Regions from separate parts of the Neobacillus sp. plas4 genome, predicted to be linked through region 3. Evidence: a T-box and tRNA genes for the amino acid it is inferred to sense, from the RefSeq annotation. Region 3 holds a T-box; the other regions hold tRNA genes.
What was found. The T-box of region 3 lies ahead of pheS (phenylalanine--tRNA ligase subunit alpha). A T-box ahead of a tRNA ligase gene usually reads a tRNA of that ligase, here a tRNA-Phe.

Region 1 (4,189 bases), 2.8 Mb from region 3:
TTTTAAATCCTTCCATTCGTTTCTAGGCAAATTCCCATTAAGTTGTCTATGTTCTATAATTCTATTATTGTTTGCATCAAAATAGCGGATTTCAGTCACAATATTATGTGTTTGATTCACAACATTGGTATAGACTGTTAACAGGTAGGATTCACTAGGCTCAATGGCAATTTTATCACTTAAAACACTGACTCCTGCTTTATCAGTAGTATCATGCAGATGTAAGCTTTGCACTCCAGTGCGAGCCCTCTCTGAACTGATTGTAATGCCTGGCCCAGCAAATTCAGATATCCAACCCGGAATGTCTCCATCCTGTAGTTCAGCTTCGAAGCTAGGATTCATGATTTCGCTGTTTGGTATTTCTACAGGCGGACCCTCACTACCTATACCTACAATGGATACATCATCAATGAAGGCTTCGGTTATAGCGATAGTCCCAGAATTGAATCGAAGTTGAACCTGTGTTGCACCCGCCGGGACTGTAAATGGGATACTGATCTCGCTCCATTGATTCGTTCCTATATCAGCTGATTTAAAGTTAATAAAGGTTGGACTACCAATCTTTTCATTTTGATCATTGTAGTAATGAACCTCGTAACCAATACTATGGGACTGACGAATCACATTAACCCAGGCTTTTGCAGTATAGGGTTCACCTGAGGTAACGGGAATCATGTCGCTTGTTATTTGCAATTGTTCTAGATTACTTGGATTATCAAAATGAAGACTGCTAAATCCAGTATGGACGCGTTCCTCACTGATAGAAATTCTGCTTAATGAATTTTGAGTTACTGGACTCCAACCAGGAATAGCGAGTTCCTCTTCAAAGCCTGCATTCACAACGGCTAGTCCATTTTCTTCAAATCCTGTATTGATTGCTACATCATCTATGTAGGCCTCTGTGATCGCCACTTTTCCTGAATTAAAGCGAAGTTGAACCTGTGTAGCGCCAGCTGGAACGACAAAGGGTACACGAATTTCTGTCCATTGATCTTTTCCTAAAGCTGCAGTTCCAAAATTAATAAAAGTTGCACTTCCCACTTTTTCATTCTGTTCATTAAAATAATGGACCTCGTAACCTAAACTGTGAGACTGATAAACTACGTTCACAAATGCCGCAGCCGTATAGGATCCACCTGGAGTTACAGGTAGCATCTCACTTTTCATTTGCAATTGTTCTTCATTACTTGGATTATTAAAATATAAGCTTTTCGAACCGGAGTGGGCTCTATCTTCACTAATGGAAACCCTACTTAATGTATTACTCGTAACAAGGCTCCAACCAGGAATCTCAACTTCTTCAAAGCCCCCATTGTGAACATCTGTAGCAGCAGCTTCGACAGCAATTGCCTGCGAATAAAAACCCGTGTATGGAGCAATTAAGGAGAAAAGTAGCATAAAACTGAATGTAAGCATTTTTGCTTTTTTGTAACTTCGATTTTGCAAACAACAAACCTCCCCTTTTTTAATATTCCGACTTCTTAAATCAATATTTCCCATTTTCATCCCCTTCCTTTTACATATATTGATTCTACTTAAAAATTCTATTTAGACATATAGTTTTTACTGACGAGAATTGGACTTTAAATAGGCTTTTAACCATGAAGTCTTCATGATGACTGGAAAAGATAGAATTACTAAAATACAGTCACGGAGATCCTATATATAAATTAACAAAGTAAAAAAAAAACGTTTCTTACTTAGTGTAAGAAACGTTTTTTTTCGCCTGATAAGCGATTGATGATACCGGTGGTCGGGGTCGAACCGACACTCCTTGCGGAACACGATTTTGAGTCGTGCGCGTCTGCCAATTCCGCCACACCGGCAAAATAAAGTTTTAAATACGTAATGCCGAGAACCGGAATCGAACCGGTACGGTAGTCACCTACCGCAGGATTTTAAGTCCTGTGCGTCTGCCAGTTCCGCCACCCCGGCAAAATATAAATGATATTAAATAAAATAAAGGCGCCAACCGGATTCGAACCGGTGGTAAAGGTTTTGCAGACCTCTGCCTTACCACTTGGCTATGGCGCCGTATTATGGAGCGGAAGACGGGATTCGAACCCGCGACCCCCACCTTGGCAAGGTGGTGTTCTACCACTGAACTACTTCCGCAAATTGGCTGGGCTAGCTGGATTTGAACCAACGCATGTCGCAGTCAAAGTGCGATGCCTTACCGCTTGGCTATAGCCCAATGAAAAATGATTTAATGGGGCGACTGATGGGAATCGAACCCACGAATGCCTGAACCACAATCAGGTGCGTTAACCACTTCGCCACAATCGCCACAATAAAATTTTTTGGCAGGGGTAGTAGGAATTGAACCCACACCAAAGGTTTTGGAGACCTTCGTTCTACCTTTAAACTATACCCCTATATATAGAATGTTATTTTCACTATCGTGAAAAAACATTGGTGGAGGGGGACGGATTCGAACCGCCGAACCCGGAGGGAGCGGATTTACAGTCCGCCGCGTTTAGCCACTTCGCTACCCCTCCACATAATATGAATCTTTCACCTAATGGTGCCGGCTAGAGGACTTGAACCCCCAACCTACTGATTACAAGTCAGTTGCTCTACCAATTGAGCTAAACCGGCAAGCATATAATCAATAGAATTAAAATGGTGGCTCAGGACGGAATCGAACCGCCGACACAAGGATTTTCAGTCCTTTGCTCTACCGACTGAGCTACTGAGCCACACTATTAGGCCTCTTTATTAAAAACCAGTAGGTTTAAAATATAGATGGCGGTCTGGACGGGACTCGAACCCGCGACCTCCTGCGTGACAGGCAGGCATTCTAACCAACTGAACTACCAGACCGTATTGCGGGGACAGGATTTGAACCTGCGACCTTCGGGTTATGAGCCCGACGAGCTACCGGACTGCTCCACCCCGCGACAATAAAAATACTATGGAAAGTTATTTTCGCTATCGCGAAAAAACTTTGGTGGAGGATGACGGGATCGAACCGCCGACCCTCTGCTTGTAAGGCAGATGCTCTCCCAGCTGAGCTAATCCTCCATATTACAGGAAAGTTATTTTTCACTATCGTGAAAAAAACTCTGGTGACCCCTACGGGATTCGAACCCGTGTTACCTCCGTGAAAGGGAGGTGTCTTAACCACTTGACCAAGGGGCCATACAATATAGATAGTGTTTTTATGGCGGAGAGCAAGGGATTTGAACCCTTGAGACAGGGTTACCCGCCTACACGATTTCCAATCGTGCTCCTTCGGCCACTCGGACAGCTCTCCATAAAAGAATGGCTCCGCAGGTAGGACTCGAACCTACGACCGATCGGTTAACAGCCGATAGCTCTACCACTGAGCTACTGCGGAATAATAAAATTGTTACAGCCTGGCAACGTCCTACTCTCACAGGGACGCTTGTCCCAACTACCATCGGCGCTGAGAAGCTTAACTTCCGTGTTCGGTATGGGAACGGGTGTGACCTTCTCGCCATTATTACCAGACTGTTTTCTCAAAGACATACTTTATTATACTGTCTTTCAGAGATTTTTCAAGAGGTTTTTGAAAAAATTCATTCCCTCAAAACTAGATAATTTCAGAAGAAGTTAGTAAAAACGAGTTCATCTTTTAAAAATTGGTTAAGTCCTCGAACGATTAGTATCAGTCAGCTCCACACGTCACCGCGCTTCCACCTCTGACCTATCAACCTGATCATCTTTCAGGGTTCTTACTAGCTTGACGCTATGGGAAATCTCATCTTGAGGGGGGCTTCATGCTTAGATGCTTTCAGCACTTATCCCGTCCGCACATAGCTACCCAGCGATGCCTTTGGCAAGACAACTGGTACACCAGCGGTGCGTCCATCCCGGTCCTCTCGTACTAAGGACAGCTCCTCTCAAATTTCCTGCGCCCACGACGGATAGGGACCGAACTGTCTCACGACGTTCTGAACCCAGCTCGCGTACCGCTTTAATGGGCGAACAGCCCAACCCTTGGGACCGACTACAGCCCCAGGATGCGATGAGCCGACATCGAGGTGCCAAACCTCCCCGTCGATGTGGACTCTTGGGGGAGATAAGCCTGTTATCCCCGGGGTAGCTTTTATCCGTTGAGCGATGGCCCTTCCATGCGGAACCACCGGATCACTAAGCCCGACTTTCGTCCCTGCTCGACTTGTAGGTCTCGCAGTCAAGCTCCCTTGTGCCTTTACACTCTGCG
Region 2 (4,189 bases), 160 kb from region 3:
TGGCCAATAAATAATGTTGGCAACCGCATCCATCCTAAATCCATCAATATGGAAATAATCAATCCAAAAAAATGCATTCGAAATGAGAAAACTTTGGACCTCACCTTTTCCAAGATCAAAGTTTGCTGTTCCCCAAACCTGATTTTCCCTGTCACTCTCTGTTTCATAAGAATAAATATGGGAACCATCAAAACGGTATAAACCATGAGAATCCTTACAAAAATGACCTGGTACCCAATCTAGGATAACGCCAATACCATTTTGGTGACACTGATCCACAAAGTACATAAAGTCCTGTGGTGTGCCATAACGCGAGGTTGCTGAAAAGTACCCAGTTCCCTGGTATCCCCAAGAACCGTCATAGGGGTGCTCAATAAGGGGTAGTATCTCGATATGTGTAAATCCATGTTCAAGCACATAAGGAATAAGTTCTGCTGCCATTTCCTTATATGTTAAAAAGTCTCCATTTTCATGCTTTTTCCAGGAACCAAAATGCACTTCATAGATTACCTGTGCTTCAGATAAGAAGTTCCTTTTTTCCTTTCGCTGCAACCAGTGATTATCCTGCCAATCATAATCTTTCAAAGAATGGACAATAGAGGCAGTATTTGGTCTCAGCTCCGAGTAGAAGGCAAATGGATCTGCTTTCAAAATTCTTTCATTTTGTGCTGTAATTATTTCATACTTATAAAGGCAACCACTTAGGTCTTGATTAATGACTATAATCCATACACCTTCATTGTTTACCCTATGTAAATCGTAACCTTCACCATCCCAGCTATTGAAATCTCCAACTAGCCGAACCTCTTTAGCATTAGGGGCCCACACACAAAAGCGAGTAGAAACTTTCTCTGATTCCCTAAATACATGTGCACCAAATAGTTGATGACTTTGAAAAAGGTTGCCTTCATGAAATAAATGCAACTGATAGTCTGTTGGATATAAAGTATTCACTGCCATTAATAACCTCATCCTTGTGAAAATGTATTTCAAGGGTTAATTATAAGTGCAAACTACTAATAATTCTCAAAAACTTTTTTATCTTTTCTGACAACAAAGGATATAAACTGTCATATTACAGTATATTGCGAGTTATTTCGACACCAATCCACAATAATTCCATCGAGAATAGACAAAAATATATAAAATTTTTTAAGTTCATAGGGGAAAAATATTATTTGATTTTTGTATAACTTTAACGAGTTAATTTACTAAAAACCATTGTCTGTAAGCGTTCACAACGATTTTTAAAAAAATCGGGGAAGGAATAATATTATATTGATATAGGTATCACATTAGAGAATCTCGCCTTATAGGATGTACAAGCGAATGGTCCTGTTTGGGGATCGATATGTTTACTTTTTTTATATAACAACATATTTTTTGTGATAAAAGCGGGGTGATTTTATGGATTAATCACGTCAAGCATGGCGAATGGAGGCAGCTTCACATTTGGTTTCTCAGGATCCTTTGGAGTGAACCTGTGATCTCACTTTTTGTTGTGGCGGTATATATTCTTTTTTTAGTGAGCCAGATCTAGTATTATTTTATGGTTCGGTCACTATAGCTCTGCTCATAGTTACCCTAATCTAGTTTCTTCCTACAGTTCGGTCACTATAGCTTTCATAGTTACCCAAATCTAGTTTCTTCCTACAATTCGGTCACTATAGCTCTTTTATAGTTACCCAAATCTAGTTTCTTCCTACGGTTCGGTCACTATAGCTCTTTTATAGTTACCCTAATCTAGTTTCTTCCTACGGTTCGGTCACTATAGACCTTTTATAGGCCGCTCATAAAGAATAAGTTTTCCATTATTTATTAGACACAAAAAAACTGATGATATAATATCATCAGCCTTTTTGTATGACCCCTACGGGATTCGAACCCGTGTTACCTCCGTGAAAGGGAGGTGTCTTAACCACTTGACCAAGGGGCCTTAAATTTATGGCGGAGAAGGAGGGATTTGAACCCTCGCGCCGGTTACCCGACCTACACCCTTAGCAGGGGCGCCTCTTCAGCCTCTTGAGTACTTCCCCATAAAAAAATGGCTCCGCAGGTAGGACTCGAACCTACGACCGATCGGTTAACAGCCGATAGCTCTACCACTGAGCTACTGCGGAACAATAGAAGTTTATTTTTCTTTTAAAAGAATATGGTGGGCCTAAATGGACTCGAACCATCGACCTCACGCTTATCAGGCGTGCGCTCTAACCAGCTGAGCTATAGGCCCATAAATTGGAGCGGGTGATGAGAATCGAACTCACAACATCAGCTTGGAAGGCTGAGGTTTTACCACTAAACTACACCCGCATATCATAAATTATTATATGGGGCGACTGATGGGAATCGAACCCACGAATGCCTGAACCACAATCAGGTGCGTTAACCACTTCGCCACAATCGCCATTATTTTATTATCCACCAATTATAAATGGTGGCTCAGGACGGAATCGAACCGCCGACACAAGGATTTTCAGTCCTTTGCTCTACCGACTGAGCTACTGAGCCACTTAAATAATGCCATTTTTAAAAAAATGGCGGTCTGGACGGGACTCGAACCCGCGACCTCCTGCGTGACAGGCAGGCATTCTAACCAACTGAACTACCAGACCGTATTGCGGGGACAGGATTTGAACCTGCGACCTTCGGGTTATGAGCCCGACGAGCTACCAGACTGCTCCACCCCGCGACAATAGAAATTATTACACTTACTCATGCCCATAGTTTGTATGGACTGTATCAATCTCAGAAAGCTTATTCAAGCAGCAGTTCGATTGATACAACTCGCAGTTAATTCTGTGAAGTAACGCTCGTTGCTCCACCCCGCGACAATAAAAAGAATTTCATTTTGCTGAAGAATAATATGGCGGAGGAAGAGGGATTCGAACCCCCGCGCGGTTTAACCCGCCTGTCGGTTTTCAAGACCGATCCCTTCAGCCGGACTTGGGTATTCCTCCATATTATAAAGATTACTGGTGGACCTTGTAGGACTCGAACCTACGACCGGACGGTTATGAGCCGTCTGCTCTAACCAGCTGAGCTAAAGGTCCAGATAAAGTATTAAAAACTAATTTATTTGGTTATTTTGCTGCGCAAAAAAACTTTTGTGTTTTTACTTCATAAAAATACTTGGTAGCGGCGGAGGGGATCGAACCCCCGACCTTACGGGTATGAACCGTACGCTCTAGCCAGCTGAGCTACACCGCCAAATAGATAATTAAATTGTAAAACAACCTTGGTGGAGCCTAGCGGGATCGAACCGCTGACCTCCTGCGTGCAAAGCAGGCGCTCTCCCAGCTGAGCTAAGGCCCCATATCTTTTAATTGAAGATGGTCGGGAAGACAGGATTCGAACCTGCGACCCCTTGGTCCCAAACCAAGTGCTCTACCAAGCTGAGCTACTTCCCGATAAAATATGGCGCGCCCGAAAGGAGTCGAACCCATAACCTTCTGATCCGTAGTCAGACACTCTATCCAATTGAGCTACGGGCGCATATTATAAATCTATTTACACTTTTAAAAATGGTGCCGAGGACCGGAATCGAACCGGTACGGTAGTCACCTACCGCAGGATTTTAAGTCCTGTGCGTCTGCCAGTTCCGCCACCCCGGCAATATTGGAGCGGAAGACGGGATTCGAACCCGCGACCCCCACCTTGGCAAGGTGGTGTTCTACCACTGAACTACTTCCGCAATATTTGATAATGTTATTTCATTTAAAATATTAGTTATTTTACTCAAAATAACTTTGGTGCGGGTGAAGGGAGTCGAACCCCCACGCCTTGCGGCGCCAGATCCTAAGTCTGGTGCGTCTGCCAATTCCGCCACACCCGCATATTGAAAATTAATTACTGCAGCCAAAGGTTACTTTATTTGCTTTCGCAAAAGGAAAGTTTTTTTCACTAGCGTGAAAAACTATGGTGAGCCATGAAGGACTCGAACCTTCGACCCTCTGATTAAAAGTCAGATGCTCTACCAACTGAGCTAATGGCTCATTATTACTTAATATAAGTAATAATGAAAATGGTGCCGGCTAGAGGACTTGAACCCCCAACCTACTGATTACAAGTCAGTTGCTCTACCAATTGAGCTAAACCGGCAAAGAATAGTTATTTTTACTATCGTGAAAAATATGGTGGAGGATGACGGGATCGAACCGCCGACCCTCTGCTTGTAAGGCAGATGCTCTCC
Region 3 (4,189 bases):
ATTTTTACATTTTTAATGACTTTTGCTGCATATAAAGGATTATCTTCATTTGCTTCCACTTTTATGGTTATATAATCTGTCGCTTTTTCATTCACAGGCTCAAGATTGATTTCTGGCAATTTTACATCACGGCCAAGAATCGCAGCAACCTCATAAGCCACTCCTAGCATACTCAAGCAATCTGCACGGTTTGGTGTTAGGCCAAGTTCAAGAACTTCATCATCACGGTTTAATAATGCAATCGCATCACTTCCAACCTCTGCATCCTGAGGGAAAACAAAGATCCCTTCTGAATACTCCTTCGGTACAATCTTCGCTTCCATTCCAAGTTCGGTTAGCGAGCAGATCATTCCATTTGATTCTTCACCGCGAAGCTTTGCACGTTTAATTTTAAAATTACCTGGCAGAACTGCCCCAACTGTTGCTACTGCAACCTTCTGCCCCTCGGCAACATTTGGTGCTCCACAAATAATTTGTACAGGTTCTCCCTGACCGATATCTACCTGACATTTGCTTAATTTATCTGCATTTGGATGCTGGACACGTTCAACCACGTGACCAACGACTACTCCCTTAATTCCTTCGTTAAGGACATCTACACCCTCAACCTCAATCCCGCTTTTTGTGATTTTTTCAGCTAATTCATCAGCTGAAACTCCGGATAAATCAACATAATCCTGGAGCCATTTATATGAAACGAACATCTCGTGTTCCTCCTTTTTTCTAATTCGAGGTGGTAATTTTATTCATGTTTTGAAAATTGTTTTAAGAAACGAACATCATTTGTGTAGAAATGACGAATATCATCGATACCGTATTTCAACATAGCAATTCGCTCTGGTCCCATTCCGAAGGCAAATCCAGTGTATTTTTTAGAATCATAGCCAGCCATTTCAAGAACGTTTGGATGGACCATTCCTGCTCCAAGAATTTCAATCCAGCCTGTTTTCTTACAAACATTACAGCCATGTCCGCCGCAAATCATACAGGAAATGTCCATTTCTACAGATGGTTCTGTGAATGGGAAGAAACTTGGGCGTAATCTAATTTCACGATCTTCACCAAACATTTTCTTTGCAAAAACCTCTAAAGTACCTTTTAGATCGCTCATGCGAATATTCTCGCCGATGACAAGACCTTCGATTTGCATAAACTGGTGAGAATGTGTCGCGTCATCATTATCGCGGCGGTAAACTTTACCGGGGCAGATAATTTTGATTGGCCCTTTCCCCTCGTTCTTTTCCATTGTCCGAGCCTGTACGGGTGAAGTATGCGTACGCAGCAAAATCTCATCTGTAATATAGAAGGAATCCTGCATATCGCGTGCCGGGTGACCTTTTGGTAAATTTAGAGCTTCAAAGTTATAATAATCCTGCTCAACTTCTGGTCCTTCCGCAATTTGATAGCCCATTCCTATAAATAAATCTTCAATTTCTTCAATAATTCTCGTTAAAGGATGGTGATTTCCAACCTTAACCGGACTTCCTGGTAAGGTAACGTCAATAGATTCAGAAGCTAGTCTTTCTAATACGGCTGCTTCCTCTAGATCCTTTTGTTTCGCTTCTAATGTAGTAGCAATCGCCTCACGAACCTCATTTGCCAGTGCTCCCATAACAGGGCGCTCTTCTGCTGAAAGTTTCCCCATGCCGCGCAGTACTTCGGTAATGGGACCTTTTTTTCCTAGATAGGCAACACGAATGTCATTTAATTCTTTCAAGCTTGAAGACTGTTCAACTTTTTGAATAGCTTCCTGCTGCAATTCCTTTAATCTTTCTTGCATTGAAATTCCTCCTTAAATTTGATGATATTTCGAATGAAGTAAATGAAAACAAAAAAACCCCATCCCTGGAAAGGGACGAGGTTTATAGTCGCGGTACCACCCTTGTAAACACGGTATGTATAAAACACATGTGTTCGCTTCATTCGGATAACGGCTAGGCCGGTGCACCTTTACACGCGCTTTCTACGTGGTCCCGGTGCCAACTCAGGAGGTGAACTTCTCTTACCATTCCCATAAAAGTGCTTTCAGTCACGGCACTTTCTCCCTAATTGGTCTGTGATAAGATACTTTTCTCCGTCATCGTTTTTAGTATTTTTCAATAATGTAGATTATTATATAATACTTTATCAGTGGTTTCAAACAAGTATCGTCTATTTTTTCAAAAAATATAACAAGATGCCGGTTGCTACGGCAACATTAAGCGACTCGCTTTTTCCGTAAATCGGAATATACAGGTTCGCGTCCGTTTTAGAAAGCAGCTCTTTGCTAACCCCGCTGCCCTCGTTGCCAACAAGTAATGCAAATCTATCCTCTGTTGAAATATCAGTATATGCAGATGCCCCTTCAAGTGCTGTACCATAAACGGAAATATTTTTTTCCTTTAGCTGTTCCATCCATTCATGGAGGTCACCGGTTATAATCGGCAGGTGAAAATGACTTCCCTGAGCTGATCGGAGTACCTTTGAATTATATACGTCTACGCTGCCCCTTCCTACTATAACAGCGTCAATACCAGCTGCGTCCGCTGTGCGAATCATGGTGCCTAAATTCCCTGGATCCTGCACCGCATCTATTAAAAGATATGTCTTCCCATCTGGTACCTCGATTGAGACTTGTCTGCAAACTGCATAGATTCCTTGCGGTGCTTCCGTATCTGATAAAGTGTTTGAAATCTCTTCTGTGACGGTCGTGACAGGTATTTCATTAAAGTCCCAGCGCGGTGGAATCCCTACATTCGTAGAAACGATGATTTCGATTACACTTTCACTATGTTTTAATGCTTCTTCAACTAAATGAAACCCTTCCACTAAAAATGTCCCAGATTTATCTCGTTCCTTTTTTGTTAAAAGCTTTTTCCATTGTTTTACTTTTGGATTTTGAATGGATTCAATATGTTTCAAGTTTGTACCCCTCTAGTGTTTTTCCTCATTATATCCCAAAAAAAATACATAATAAAACCAAAATTAGAAAACATATAAAAGTAATGCAGGATAATAAAGGAGTGTATAATCATGAATTTAAATTTGCGAAATGCCATTGTACACAATGTCACTGGTAACTCACAAGCTGAATTAGAAGATACAATCGTTGACGCAATCCAAAATGGCGAGGAAAAAATGCTGCCAGGTCTAGGTGTACTGTTTGAAATCATTTGGAAGAATTCATCTGAGGATGAGAAGAAGGAAATGCTCGCTGCACTTGAGAGTGGATTGAAGTAATAGTTGTAGCTGCCGATTCTAACTCGGCAGCTTTACTTGTTTTTGTGTGCTATCCGCCAGTATTTCTTGTCATCCGCCAGTATTTCTTGCTATCCGCCAGTATTTTCAGCTATCCGCCAGTATTTCTTGCCATCCGCCAGTATTTTTCGCTATCCGCCAGTATTTCTTGCCATCCGCCAGTATTTCTTGCTATCCGCCAGTATTTCTCGCTATCCGCCAGTATTTTTCGCTATTCGCCAGTATTTCTTCGTATCCGCCAGTATTTCTCGCTATCCGCCAGTATTTTTCGCTATCCGCCAGTATTTCTTGCCATCCGCCAGTATTTCTCTATCCGCCAGTATTTTCCGCCATCCGCCAGTATTTCTTCCTATCCGCCAGTATTTCTTGCTATCCGCCAGTATTTCTTCCTATCCGCCAGTATTTTTCGCTATCCGCCAGTATTTTCCGCTTACCCTCCATCTGCATTAAAAATCCCCAACGAATCCGTCGGGGATAGAGCTGTTACTCATAGGTAATCTTATCAACTGTTTCCCGGTCCAGCCGCTTGGTGACTTCTACGATAAGCTTCACTGTGTTTTCATAGTCATCACGGTGGAGCATTGCGGCATGCGTATGAATATAGCGTGTTGCTATCGTAATGGCGATTGATGGAACGCCATTATGGGCAGTGTGGATTGGACCAGCATCTGTCCCGCCTCCAGGAATAACATCAAATTGATAAGGGATATTTAATTCATCCGCAACATCAATAATAAGGTCGCGTAATCCTTTATGGGCTACAAGGGTCGCATCATATAATATAATTTGTGGACCTTTCCCCATTTTGCTCATGGCTTCTTTCTCAGAAATTCCAGGTGTATCTCCGGCAATTCCTACATCCACCGCAAAAGCGATATCAGGATTGATTTTTTCAGCCGCAGTCTTTGCACCACGAGAGCCAATTTCTTCTTGGGTGGTTCCGAGTCCATAC
Region 4 (4,189 bases), 1.2 Mb from region 3:
ATGTCGGCTCATCGCATCCTGGGGCTGTAGTCGGTCCCAAGGGTTGGGCTGTTCGCCCATTAAAGCGGTACGCGAGCTGGGTTCAGAACGTCGTGAGACAGTTCGGTCCCTATCCGTCGTGGGCGCAGGAAATTTGAGAGGAGCTGTCCTTAGTACGAGAGGACCGGGATGGACGCACCGCTGGTGTACCAGTTGTCTTGCCAAAGGCATCGCTGGGTAGCTATGTGCGGACGGGATAAGTGCTGAAAGCATCTAAGCATGAAGCCCCCCTCAAGATGAGATTTCCCATAGCGTCAAGCTAGTAAGAACCCTGAAAGATGATCAGGTTGATAGGTCAGAGGTGGAAGCGCGGTGACGTGTGGAGCTGACTGATACTAATCGTTCGAGGACTTAACCAATTTTTAAAAGATGAACTCGTTTTTACTAACTTCTTCTGACATTATCTAGTTTTGAGGGAATGAACCTCAATTAAATAGTCTGGCAGCAATGGCGAGAAGGTCACACCCGTTCCCATACCGAACACGGAAGTTAAGCTTCTCAGCGCCGATGGTAGTTGGGACTTTGTCCCTGTGAGAGTAGGACGTTGCCAGGCAAAGCCCATTTGGTTTTTTAAATTTTTTCCTGAATTTTCATGATGGCCCCTTGGTCAAGTGGTTAAGACACCTCCCTTTCACGGAGGTAACACGGGTTCGAATCCCGTAGGGGTCACCAAGTTATTTTCGTTAGAAAATAACAAGAGTTTTTTTCACGATAGCAAAAATAACTTTCCTTTCGGAACGGCGAAAAATAACTTTTTCAATAATATGGAGGATTAGCTCAGCTGGGAGAGCATCTGCCTTACAAGCAGAGGGTCGGCGGTTCGATCCCGTCATCCTCCACCAAAGTTTTTTCACGAAAGTGAAAAAAACTTCCCAATAGTGCCGGTTTAGCTCAATTGGTAGAGCAACTGACTTGTAATCAGTAGGTTGGGGGTTCAAGTCCTCTAGCCGGCACCAGATTTTTTTCTCAGTAGAAAAAATAAATTTCCTTGTACGAGCCATTAGCTCAGTTGGTAGAGCATCTGACTTTTAATCAGAGGGTCGAAGGTTCGAGTCCTTCATGGCTCACCAAGTTTTTTTGCGAGAGCAAAATAAACTTCCATTTGCGCCAGCAAAATAACTTTTAATATGCGGGTGTGGCGGAATTGGCAGACGCACCAGACTTAGGATCTGGCGCCGCAAGGCGTGGGGGTTCGACTCCCTTCACCCGCACCATTTAAATTTGTGCAAAAGTAGTTCAGTGGTAGAACACCACCTTGCCAAGGTGGGGGTCGCGGGTTCAAATCCCGTCTTCCGCTCCAATATTATGCGCCCGTAGCTCAATTGGATAGAGCGTCTGACTACGGATCAGAAGGTTATGGGTTCGACTCCTTTCGGGCGCGCCATTAAATAACGGGAAGTAGCTCAGCTTGGTAGAGCACTTGGTTTGGGACCAAGGGGTCGCAGGTTCGAATCCTGTCTTCCCGACCAGTCGAAGATTACATTAACATGGGGCCTTAGCTCAGCTGGGAGAGCGCCTGCTTTGCACGCAGGAGGTCAGCGGTTCGATCCCGCTAGGCTCCATTTATAGTTATTGAAAATGGCGGTGTAGCTCAGCTGGCTAGAGCGTACGGTTCATACCCGTAAGGTCGGGGGTTCGATCCCCTCCGCCGCTATAAATGAATTTAATGCTAATGTTGTTATTAATGTTAGTGTTTATGGACCCTTAGCTCAGCTGGTTAGAGCAGACGGCTCATAACCGTCCGGTCGTAGGTTCGAGTCCTACAGGGTCCATTTATCTGGAGGAATACCCAAGTCTGGCTGAAGGGATCGGTCTTGAAAACCGACAGGCGGGTTAAACCGCGCGGGGGTTCGAATCCCTCTTCCTCCTCCATCATAATAATGTGCGAGTTGCATCAATTGAACTGCTGCTTGAATTGGCTTCCTGAGATTGATATAGTCCATACAAGCTATGGGCATGAGTTAAATGTAATAATTTTTACTGTCGCGGGGTGGAGCAGTCTGGTAGCTCGTCGGGCTCATAACCCGAAGGTCGTAGGTTCAAATCCTGCCCCCGCAATTAAAGTTAGTTATTTTCAAGAAAAACACTTGAAAAAACTTTGGTCCGGTAGTTCAGTTGGTTAGAATGCCTGCCTGTCACGCAGGAGGTCGCGGGTTCGAGTCCCGTCCGGACCGCCATTTTTATTCCGGTAGTTGACCTACCGTTGGTATAGATGTGTGGCTCAGTAGCTCAGTCGGTAGAGCAAAGGACTGAAAATCCTTGTGTCGGCGGTTCGATTCCGTCCTGAGCCACCTTTAAATGTTATGATTAGTAAGGTCTCTTATATGGAGGGGTAGCGAAGTGGCTAAACGCGGCGGACTGTAAATCCGCTCCCTCAGGGTTCGGCGGTTCGAATCCGTCCCCCTCCACCAATTTTTTTTGCATAGCAAAATAACCAAAGTTTTTTGCGAAGCAAATTTACCAGGTTTTTTTTCACAAAGGTGAAAATAACCATAATGGTGATTGTGGTTCCGACATTCGTGGGTTCGATTCCCATCAGTCGCCCCATTTCATTTTTATTATTGGGCTATAGCCAAGCGGTAAGGCATCGCACTTTGACTGCGACATGCGTTGGTTCAAATCCAGCTAGCCCAGCCAGCCATGCATAAAGGCAGCATAGCCAAGTGGTAAGGCAGAGGTCTGCAAAACCTTTATCCCCGGTTCAAATCCGGGTGTTGCCTCCAATTCTAGTAATGCGGGTGTAGTTTAGTGGTAAAACCTCAGCCTTCCAAGCTGATGTTGTGAGTTCGATTCTCATCACCCGCTCCATATGGGCCTATAGCTCAGCTGGTTAGAGCGCACGCCTGATAAGCGTGAGGTCGATGGTTCGAGTCCATTTAGGCCCACTAGAATTTTTTGCGAAGCAAAATTATTAGAATATCCATTGTTCCGCAGTAGCTCAGTGGTAGAGCAATCGGCTGTTAACCGATCGGTCGTAGGTTCGAGTCCTACCTGCGGAGCCATTTTTTATGTCTATGGGGAAGTACTCAAGAGGCTGAAGAGGCGCCCCTGCTAAGGGTGTAGGTCGGGTAACCGGCGCGAGGGTTCAAATCCCTCCTTCTCCGCCATAATATGCGCCTTTAGCTCAGCTGGATAGAGCATACGCCTTCTAAGCGTACGGTCAGAGGTTCGAATCCTCTAAGGTGCGTAAAATAGCAATGAAGAACAACACTTAAAAAGGTTGTTCTTTTTTGTTTGTCCCTAAGGACAAAAAGACCGATAAATAGTGTAAGAAAATTATGTTTTATTGCTTTTGTAAAAATTAATAATAATTTTAATCGTACCTGAATCAGCTTTATCTATACCGATAATAGTACGAATAGGAGGAAATCATGCCCGTGCAGTTCTAACTTAGGTATCTGTGTTAAGATAAAATCTAGTTGAGATTTTTCAAATGGATTAATAGGTAAGTTTTTTAATAGAAGGAAGTGTGTTTATTATGTCTTGCGCATTAGTAATAGACGACAATACTTTGAATAATTTACGTGCTGACTGTGAAAATTGCTTTGGTTTGTGCTGCGTGGCACTGCCTTATGCAAAATCAGCCGATTTCGCCTTTGATAAAGACGGCGGGACTCCTTGCCGTAATTTACAATCCAATTATCTATGTGGCATACATAATGACCTTCGAAATAGAGGGTTTCGTGGCTGTTCGGCTTATGAATGCTTTGGGGCTGGTCAAAAGGTATCTCAACTCACATATAATGGAAAGGATTGGCGTTTAAACCAGGATGTTGCTCAAGAGATGTTTGTTGTATATCCAATTATGCAGCAACTTCATGAGATGCTATGGTACCTATATGAAGCACTAACTACAGATGCTGCAAAGTCAATCTATAAAGAATTAAATGAAAGTCTTGTTGAGACTGAAGAACTGGCCGGTAAAAGTCCAAAGTTCATATTGAGCATCGATGTGAATCAACATAGAGATAAGGTAAACAAGCTGCTGATTCGTACAAGTGAGTTGGTTCGTGCTCAAGTCACTAAAAAGCAAAAAGATACACGTCGCGGAATGGATTATTTAGGGGCAAAGTTGAAAGGAGCCGATCTAAGGGGCTCAAATCTTAGAGGCGCCTTACTAATTGCTGCAGACCTTAGAAACGCAGACCTT

Region 1: it encodes a tRNA-Phe, which carries the amino acid that the T-box ahead of pheS (phenylalanine--tRNA ligase subunit alpha) is inferred to sense. The anticodon was not compared.
Region 2: it encodes a tRNA-Phe, which carries the amino acid that the T-box ahead of pheS (phenylalanine--tRNA ligase subunit alpha) is inferred to sense. The anticodon was not compared.
Region 4: it encodes a tRNA-Phe, which carries the amino acid that the T-box ahead of pheS (phenylalanine--tRNA ligase subunit alpha) is inferred to sense. The anticodon was not compared.

Annotation. Positions count from the first base shown of each region.
Region 1 covers NZ_CM170152.1:1,325,232-1,329,420, reverse strand. The annotation lists gene AC2TFD_RS06710 (carbohydrate binding domain-containing protein) at 1-1,446, opposite strand, end outside; tRNA gene AC2TFD_RS06705 (tRNA-Leu) at 1,745-1,826, opposite strand; tRNA gene AC2TFD_RS06700 (tRNA-Leu) at 1,850-1,935, opposite strand; tRNA gene AC2TFD_RS06695 (tRNA-Cys) at 1,964-2,034, opposite strand; tRNA gene AC2TFD_RS06690 (tRNA-Gly) at 2,041-2,115, opposite strand; tRNA gene AC2TFD_RS06685 (tRNA-Gln) at 2,120-2,194, opposite strand; tRNA gene AC2TFD_RS06680 (tRNA-His) at 2,211-2,286, opposite strand; tRNA gene AC2TFD_RS06675 (tRNA-Trp) at 2,302-2,375, opposite strand; tRNA gene AC2TFD_RS06670 (tRNA-Tyr) at 2,414-2,498, opposite strand; tRNA gene AC2TFD_RS06665 (tRNA-Thr) at 2,523-2,598, opposite strand; tRNA gene AC2TFD_RS06660 (tRNA-Phe) at 2,624-2,699, opposite strand; tRNA gene AC2TFD_RS06655 (tRNA-Asp) at 2,747-2,823, opposite strand; tRNA gene AC2TFD_RS06650 (tRNA-Met) at 2,827-2,900, opposite strand; tRNA gene AC2TFD_RS06645 (tRNA-Val) at 2,949-3,024, opposite strand; tRNA gene AC2TFD_RS06640 (tRNA-Glu) at 3,067-3,141, opposite strand; tRNA gene AC2TFD_RS06635 (tRNA-Ser) at 3,165-3,256, opposite strand; tRNA gene AC2TFD_RS06630 (tRNA-Asn) at 3,266-3,340, opposite strand; rRNA gene rrf (5S ribosomal RNA) at 3,358-3,474, opposite strand; rRNA gene AC2TFD_RS06620 (23S ribosomal RNA) at 3,606-4,189, opposite strand, start outside.
Region 2 covers NZ_CM170152.1:4,818,472-4,822,660, forward strand. The annotation lists gene glgB (1,4-alpha-glucan branching protein GlgB) at 1-960, opposite strand, end outside; tRNA gene AC2TFD_RS24295 (tRNA-Glu) at 1,865-1,936, opposite strand; tRNA gene AC2TFD_RS24300 (tRNA-Ser) at 1,946-2,036, opposite strand; tRNA gene AC2TFD_RS24305 (tRNA-Asn) at 2,046-2,120, opposite strand; tRNA gene AC2TFD_RS24310 (tRNA-Ile) at 2,154-2,230, opposite strand; tRNA gene AC2TFD_RS24315 (tRNA-Gly) at 2,237-2,310, opposite strand; tRNA gene AC2TFD_RS24320 (tRNA-His) at 2,329-2,404, opposite strand; tRNA gene AC2TFD_RS24325 (tRNA-Phe) at 2,433-2,508, opposite strand; tRNA gene AC2TFD_RS24330 (tRNA-Asp) at 2,536-2,612, opposite strand; tRNA gene AC2TFD_RS24335 (tRNA-Met) at 2,616-2,689, opposite strand; tRNA gene AC2TFD_RS24340 (tRNA-Ser) at 2,865-2,957, opposite strand; tRNA gene AC2TFD_RS24345 (tRNA-Ile) at 2,974-3,050, opposite strand; tRNA gene AC2TFD_RS24350 (tRNA-Met) at 3,131-3,207, opposite strand; tRNA gene AC2TFD_RS24355 (tRNA-Ala) at 3,237-3,312, opposite strand; tRNA gene AC2TFD_RS24360 (tRNA-Pro) at 3,331-3,407, opposite strand; tRNA gene AC2TFD_RS24365 (tRNA-Arg) at 3,416-3,492, opposite strand; tRNA gene AC2TFD_RS24370 (tRNA-Leu) at 3,523-3,611, opposite strand; tRNA gene AC2TFD_RS24375 (tRNA-Gly) at 3,617-3,691, opposite strand; tRNA gene AC2TFD_RS24380 (tRNA-Leu) at 3,748-3,832, opposite strand; tRNA gene AC2TFD_RS24385 (tRNA-Lys) at 3,917-3,992, opposite strand; tRNA gene AC2TFD_RS24390 (tRNA-Thr) at 4,023-4,098, opposite strand; tRNA gene AC2TFD_RS24395 (tRNA-Val) at 4,132-4,189, opposite strand, start outside.
Region 3 covers NZ_CM170152.1:4,656,536-4,660,724, forward strand. The annotation lists gene pheT (phenylalanine--tRNA ligase subunit beta) at 1-704, opposite strand, end outside; gene pheS (phenylalanine--tRNA ligase subunit alpha) at 743-1,780, opposite strand; T-box leader at 1,849-2,090, opposite strand; gene AC2TFD_RS23505 (TrmH family RNA methyltransferase) at 2,152-2,901, opposite strand; gene sspI (small acid-soluble spore protein SspI) at 3,013-3,219, shown strand; gene AC2TFD_RS23515 (hypothetical protein) at 3,256-3,687, shown strand; gene AC2TFD_RS23520 (M42 family metallopeptidase) at 3,721-4,189, opposite strand, start outside.
Region 4 covers NZ_CM170152.1:3,424,491-3,428,679, reverse strand. The annotation lists rRNA gene AC2TFD_RS17120 (23S ribosomal RNA) at 1-398, shown strand, start outside; rRNA gene rrf (5S ribosomal RNA) at 477-592, shown strand; tRNA gene AC2TFD_RS17110 (tRNA-Glu) at 637-711, shown strand; tRNA gene AC2TFD_RS17105 (tRNA-Val) at 806-881, shown strand; tRNA gene AC2TFD_RS17100 (tRNA-Thr) at 920-995, shown strand; tRNA gene AC2TFD_RS17095 (tRNA-Lys) at 1,034-1,109, shown strand; tRNA gene AC2TFD_RS17090 (tRNA-Leu) at 1,169-1,253, shown strand; tRNA gene AC2TFD_RS17085 (tRNA-Gly) at 1,265-1,339, shown strand; tRNA gene AC2TFD_RS17080 (tRNA-Arg) at 1,347-1,423, shown strand; tRNA gene AC2TFD_RS17075 (tRNA-Pro) at 1,432-1,508, shown strand; tRNA gene AC2TFD_RS17070 (tRNA-Ala) at 1,529-1,601, shown strand; tRNA gene AC2TFD_RS17065 (tRNA-Met) at 1,620-1,693, shown strand; tRNA gene AC2TFD_RS17060 (tRNA-Ile) at 1,738-1,811, shown strand; tRNA gene AC2TFD_RS17055 (tRNA-Ser) at 1,819-1,911, shown strand; tRNA gene AC2TFD_RS17050 (tRNA-Met) at 2,024-2,097, shown strand; tRNA gene AC2TFD_RS17045 (tRNA-Asp) at 2,140-2,216, shown strand; tRNA gene AC2TFD_RS17040 (tRNA-Phe) at 2,258-2,330, shown strand; tRNA gene AC2TFD_RS17035 (tRNA-Tyr) at 2,366-2,450, shown strand; tRNA gene AC2TFD_RS17030 (tRNA-Gln) at 2,602-2,676, shown strand; tRNA gene AC2TFD_RS17025 (tRNA-Cys) at 2,689-2,762, shown strand; tRNA gene AC2TFD_RS17020 (tRNA-Gly) at 2,774-2,847, shown strand; tRNA gene AC2TFD_RS17015 (tRNA-Ile) at 2,851-2,924, shown strand; tRNA gene AC2TFD_RS17010 (tRNA-Asn) at 2,967-3,041, shown strand; tRNA gene AC2TFD_RS17005 (tRNA-Ser) at 3,056-3,146, shown strand; tRNA gene AC2TFD_RS17000 (tRNA-Arg) at 3,153-3,226, shown strand; gene AC2TFD_RS16995 (pentapeptide repeat-containing protein) at 3,518-4,189, shown strand, end outside.